One region of the Lysinibacillus sp. BS3 genome, then DNA from elsewhere that is predicted to be linked to it. Evidence: riboswitches for the same ligand, from Rfam matches in the RefSeq annotation. Region 1 holds a riboswitch; the other holds the start of a gene.
The links. A riboswitch is a leader RNA that binds a small molecule or an ion and turns the genes downstream of it on or off. The one in region 1 is predicted to bind FMN.

Region 1 (3,430 bases):
AAATAATCGTAAATAGCAGGGCGCAAATGCCGCTGACTAATAACAGGCTTACGCCCCCATGCTTCACATAAAGATCTAATGCGAATGATAAAATCACAGCATTGACACTCAAACTAATGATAGAAAATAAGCCTTGTCTTTTACCTACAATAAGTAGGGCAAAAATAAAAATCCATGCAATCATTACCATGGTTTGATCTCGTTTTAAATCGAGAATGGTTCCTGTTAAAACAGATTGTGTTTTGCGATCATCTAGCGTGACAAAGATTTCATTGCCTACATGGTATTCTTGATCAAAAGCACCAGACGAAGAATAGTCATTCGTCAAATGAATGGATTGCCCCTTATGCTGACCATTTTTGATAATGGCCATAATCTCCTGTGTAAACAAAAAATCCTCATTTTCATACATATCTGTCATGGGTTCTGATGCTGTTACATCCACTTGCGTTATTTCCGCTATCGGTCGATCATAAAATTGTTCGTTATGATGTACGAAAACGATCGAAACCCCACAACAGAGTGCTAATAGGGCATAGAAAATAGCTTGTTTAAAAGGTATATTTTTAAAAAATGTCAAGTAAATGACCTCCAAACTGCTAGACTGAATAGTCACTTGTAAAGGAACGTTTTTTTGATGAAGAAGTTCCATAAACAGGTTAAATGTCATCATTTTAATAATATCTTTTACATTTTTCAAGTCGAGTCAGAGCTGTTTAAAATTTATGCTTCGAAAAAAATTTAAAAAGAAGGATGGATAATATAATAAAATAGTGTTATCGTAAGACTAGCTAAATAAAAATATTCTTCGGGGTAGGGTGAAATTCCCGATCGGCGGTGATGAAGCAATTCAAAGTCCGTGAGCGCAAGCTGATTTGGTGCAAATCCAAAACCGACAGTTACAGTCTGGATGGGAGAAGGGTAAAAATGCGAACTTTTTAAATTGATACTAATTTAGAAGGTTTATTTGACTATGCATTTATTACAAAACTTCCCAATCATCTTGTGGGAAGTTTTTTTGTATATTTTGAAAACCCCTTGCTATGCGAGGGGTTCCAAAGAGCTTCTAGCTATGGACAAGAAAAAAACCCCAGCCGTACAATGAAATCAGGTCTGGTCAACCGACTTCGTACGAAAGGGGCTCCAAATGGATAATAAAAGTTTAGCACACACGACATGGAATTGTAAGTATCACATCGTCTTTGCGCCAAAATATAGAAGGCAGATTATTTATGGACAAATCAAAGCAGATATAGGTAGAATTCTTCGCCAGTTATGTGAAAGAAAAGGAGTAGAAATCATTGAAGCCACAGCCTGTCCTGATCACATTCATATGTTGGTGAGTATTCCACCAAAAATAAGTGTTTCATCGTTTGTGGGTTATTTGAAAGGGAAGAGTAGTTTAATGATATTCGATCGGCATGCGAACCTGAAATACAAATATGGAAATAGGAAGTTTTGGTGTCGCGGATATTATGTAGATACAGTAGGACGAAACAGAAAAATCATACAGGAATATATAAAAAATCAATTGCAAGAGGATATACTTGAGGATCAAATGACCATGAAAGAATTCATTGATCCATTTACAGGAGAAGAAATACAAGCAAAAAAGCGAAAATAATAAAACCACTTTAGTGGTAGCGTGAAAACGGAGTGCGGTTGGCGGACCTTTCAGTGTGTCTTTAGACATGGGCCAGTACCCCAGCGTTTCACGCGTAGAGCAAACCACCAGTTAGACTGGTGGTTCTGATTTAGCTACAATCGAATAGAAGATGTTCTTCGGGGTAGGGTGAAATTCCCAATCGGCGGTGATGAAGCAATTCAAAGTCCGTGAGCGCAAGCTGATTTGGTGCAAATCCAAAACCGACAGTGATAGTCTGGATGGGAGAAGAACGAATGAGATGACGGTCTATGAAAAAATTGTTTTCAAATAGGCTTATTTGTTGATGTCTTATACTCCCAAAACCCCTTTGATGTAAAGGGGTTTTTATTTTTTATTGCTAACGAGAGAAGGGAGAAGGATAAGGCACAAAAACAGGTGGATCAACTTTAAAAGTAAAGGATAGAAGTGCTAATAAAGTAGAGTAGGTGATGGAATGTTTACAGGACTTGTAGAGGATATTGGTATCATAAAAGCCGTGCAAAGCGATCGGGACAGTATGGAAATTACGGTTCAATCAGCTAAGATAACGGAGGATGTCAAGCTTGGTGACAGTATAGCGGTCAATGGAGTTTGTTTAACAGTGACAAATTTCACACAACAGCAGCTTACGATGGATGTTATGCCTGAAACAGTCAAAGCAACAAATCTACAGCAGCTGGCAATAGGCGATTCTGTTAATTTGGAGCGTGCCATGCCTGCTAATGGACGATTTGGTGGCCATTTTGTTGCTGGTCATGTTGATGGAGTCGGCAAAATTTTGCGAAAACGTCCAGTAGCAAACGCCGTTTATATTGATATCGAAATGTCAGAGGAGCTAACCAACTTTTGTATTCCAAAGGGTTCCATAACAATTGATGGCACAAGCTTAACCCTTTTTCATGTTGAAGCCAATAGTGTCACAATTTCACTTATTCCTCATACTTACAAAGAAACCGTTTTAGGTATGAAGAGGGTTGGAGCAATCGTTAATATCGAAACCGATTTAGTTGGAAAATACATTATAGGGCAATTAAAAAAGGGGCAAACAACGCCAGCTATTACAAGAGATTATTTAGCACAACATGGTTTTTAAATCACAGAATAGGAGTTGATCATCGTGCTACATTCAATTGAAGAAGCCATAGAGGATTTAAGGCAGGGCAATATGATTGTGGTGGTTGATGATGAGGATCGAGAAAATGAAGGAGATCTTCTGGCACTCGCTGAATTCATCACACCAGCAACAATCAACTTTATGGCAACCAATGGTAGAGGTTTAATTTGTACGCCGATTTCGCAGCAGCTTGCACAAAAGCTAGATTTATATCCAATGGTTCAGCACAATACAGATAACCATCAAACCGCATTTACGGTAAGTATCGATCATGTAGAAACAACGACAGGGATTAGCGCCTTTGAGCGTGCGCTAACGATACAAAGAATGATAGAAAAGCAAGCTAAGCCAACTGATTTTCGTCGACCAGGCCATATTTTTCCGTTGATTGCGAAAGAGCAAGGAGTGCTGGAACGGAGAGGGCACACGGAGGCCACTATTGATCTAGCGAAGCTTTGTCATAGCGTACCTGCAGGTGTTATTTGCGAAATTATGGGTGATGATGGGCACATGCTTCGGTTTGAAGAACTAACAAATTACGCTGCACATCATGGCTTAAAAATGATCTCGATAGAAGCATTGGTTGCTTATCGTAAACAATTATCCACTAATAAAACTAAAATTTCTATGTAAAAAGGAGAAGGAACAATGGGTCAAACATTTGAAGCACA
Region 2 (3,430 bases), 230 kb from region 1:
CAGTAGCATATTAACAAACACAACTAGAATGATAATCGGTACAACAACTAGCATTAACATACGATATGTCGAATAATAGCCTTGTCCCATTTGACTACCCGTTAGCAATTCTCTCTTCACAAAATCTTTATCCACTACATAGGCAATAAAAATAGCAATGAATAAATTCCCTAGCGGAAGCATGATATTCGACACTAAAAAATCGGTTGCATCAAAGATACTTTTCTCAAAAATCATTATATCCGATAAAACACTCGAAGAAAGTGCTGCTGGAATAGCTGCAATAAATACGACTATACCAAGTAAAAGTGTCCACATTGGACGGGATTTCTGACTATGCTCCATAAATGCCGCGACGATAATCTCATATAAACTAAATGATGACGTTAATGTAGCAAATAAAAATAGCAATAAAAACATGGCTAAAAACACTTCACCAAATGGCATTTGACTAAATGCTGTTGGTAGCACCATAAATAGCAAACCTGGACCCGCTGCTGGCTCTAAATCAAAGGCGAACACAACAGGGAAAATCGCTAAACCTGCTAAAAATGAAACAAGCACAGTTAACAGCACTACAGAACCCGCTGAATTCGGAAGACTGACATCTTTTTTTAGATAAGAGCTATATGTAACTAAACAAGAAAAGCCTACTGCTAACCCAAAGAACGATTGCCCTAGGGCTTCTAATAATGCCTTACCCGTAATATTCGAGAAATCAGGCCATAAGAAGAATTTTACCCCTTCCATTGCCCCATCTAATGTAACTGCACGCACAACAAGGACAATGAACATTATGAAAAGTAACGGCATCATCCATTTATTGGCCTTTTCAATCCCATTTTGTACACCTAATGAAATCACAAGTACGTTGGCTAATGTAAACAACACTAGACCAACTAGCGTAATCCAAGGCGTGCCTATAATTTTTCCAAATAATTCAGTTGGATCTACTGCTGGATCAATTACCGCGCCAGCTACACCTAGCCCGCTATAAATAAAGATCCAACCTCCAACTACGCTATAAAAAGTTAATAATAAAAAACAGCCTAGCACGCCCATTCGACCAATCCAAGCCCAGCCTGGCTTAGTTGGAGCAATTTTTTTATACGCTGTTACAGCCTCGGATTGTGTACCACGTCCTAAAACATACTCGGACAATAACATCGGTAGTCCTATTAACAAGGTAAATAACACAAAGATAAGGAAAAATGCTCCTCCACCACTTTGTCCTGTTACATAGGGAAGTTTCCAAATTGCCCCTAGTCCGATCGCCGCACCAGCTGATGCTAAAATAAAACCTAATTTACTAGACCATTGTCCTTTTTTTCCACTCATCTCTTCAAACTCCTCAAACATTCTAAACTCTTCTCTATTTTACATGAAAATATAGCTTTCGACTAGGTTATAATTATAAAGTACTAGTTAGCTTTTTTACCCCATTACTTTTTTCTATATTTATCCGTTAGTTTTGCCTTTCTATTCTTCACACCTTTCCCTATCCATCATTCCTTCCAACAAAAAACCTCAGGTATGTTCACCCGAGGTTAGTAAAAATTATTTTGTTATATAGATAGAACGCTGGCGGTCGATCCACTTGCGCATAGTTGTAAATAAAAACGCCATAATAGCCGTTAATAAAATACCTTTCACAATGTTAAATGGTAAAATCCCAGCGATAATCATTTTATAAAGTGAGTCACCTACAACAGGTTCCATTCCTAAGAAGTATGTGTACATCGGTAAAAATACTGCGTAGTTTAAAATACTCATCCCTACTGCCATTACGACTGTTCCAGTCGCTAAACCTCCAACAAGACCAGCAATTGTTTTAAAGCGATTAAAAATAAGGCTTACAGGCAAAATAAATAAAATACCTGTTGCAAAGTTGGCAATATGACCTACTGGCACACCTGTTGGCGTTCCAGAGAAAATCCAATCCAATACATTTTTAAATAATTCTACTAAAATACCAGCTACAGGCCCCATTGTGATGGCTGCTATTAATGCAGGCATATCACTAAAGTCGACTTCCAAGAATGCTGGGAATGGTGGAATTGGGAAATTAAAAAGCATTAATAAAAACGAAATACTGCTCAGCATGCCAATCGTAATAAACGATTGAAGTTTAACATTTTTCTTCATAGAAAACTCTCTCCTCTTTGCTGATTCAATCTCGCAAGAAGAAAGGTGACGATCTTTCAATTGTTAGCACGAAAAAAACCCTTATGCATAAAGAGCACAAGGGAGAAAGGCATGACGAATAGGCGTCAATTTAAACTATTTTTGAGCACTGTTTAAAAAGCCATACAAAAAAAGCGCTCGGTCATAGTTTATTTCATAACAATGAATGACGATCGTACCTCCATCTTCTCCCATCCAGACTTTAACTGTCGGCCTCGGAATCACACCAAGTCAGCCATGCAAATAAATTTGCACAGGTCGCGGGCTGAAGAGCGAAGCATAAACCATTCGAGTTAATGGAAACATTAACGGTTCACCACTCTATTACCGCCGGTCGGGATTTTCACCCTGCCCCGAAGATGAATCATATTATTTTATACTACAACCTTACTATAATTAATTATTAAGAAAAAGTAAATAGTTCTGCTTAAAAAATTCCGATTAGATTTGTAAGTATTGTAAAAATGGAGCATTCCATGTTACAGGAATGCTCCATTTTTGATTTTGACTAAGGCATATATTGTTTATTTGGCCCCACAGGCTTTGGCAAATACGTTTTTAAATCGAATCCTTCCCAGCTTTCTTGGACCACATTATCCAAGCGTAATTGTTGGTCAAAGCTAGCAGCAGTTAACATCATAGCTTCAATCAATTGGGTAGCGCGAATTGGCTCCATCGATGCTAAATCTAAGGGAATATCGAATGTTACGACTACACCTTCTGCTTCCTCTTTCACGGTATATGTTACATTTTCAGGAACCACTGTTACATAAACATCATCATTTTTGTTTTTCATTAGTGTAAGTGCCTCTGTAACATTAGCAAATGTTTGACGGAAATCTGGTGACAGATATTCTGCCCCACTACCATCTTGGTATAAATAATAATTAAAATGCTTGGCGTTTGTTAATGACATAGCTTGACTTGGCTCACCCTCCTGAGAAAACTCATAAGGTGTGCCATCTTCATTTTGAATCTCAACTTCCGTATATTCAGAATCCGAGAAGGTATCCTCTAAAGTCCCTTTGTACTCATTAACGGTAGCTGATGCAACATCATAGTCATTGTCCTTTGGTAATACGTGGACAAGCTTGTCTTCCTTCTCCTTCAGTTCACCTTTAAAAGGATGATAATCCGTAAACCCTTTGGCTTCTTCATCTATTTGAGGAGCATATTTTTCATACATCTGTAGGGTAGAAGGCTTTTCAGTTCCAAAATCAGTTGCTACACGCTCATTTGGTATCAC

Region 2: it holds a riboswitch for FMN, as region 1 does, so the genes downstream of both, AAJG31_RS07340 (ECF transporter S component) here and ribE (riboflavin synthase) in region 1, are expected to answer to the same signal.

Annotation. Positions count from the first base shown of each region.
Region 1 is NZ_CP154860.1:1,178,676-1,182,105, reverse strand. It holds gene AAJG31_RS06180 (YibE/F family protein) at 1-580, opposite strand, end outside; FMN riboswitch at 801-926, shown strand; gene tnpA (IS200/IS605 family transposase) at 1,148-1,624, shown strand; FMN riboswitch at 1,775-1,900, shown strand; gene ribE (riboflavin synthase) at 2,100-2,738, shown strand; partial or broken gene ribB (3,4-dihydroxy-2-butanone-4-phosphate synthase) at 2,763-3,389, shown strand; gene ribE (6,7-dimethyl-8-ribityllumazine synthase) at 3,408-3,430, shown strand, end outside.
Region 2 is NZ_CP154860.1:1,410,559-1,413,988, forward strand. It holds gene AAJG31_RS07335 (sodium-dependent transporter) at 1-1,338, opposite strand, end outside; gene AAJG31_RS07340 (ECF transporter S component) at 1,558-2,145, opposite strand; FMN riboswitch at 2,364-2,549, opposite strand; gene AAJG31_RS07345 (RNA polymerase subunit sigma) at 2,693-3,430, opposite strand, start outside.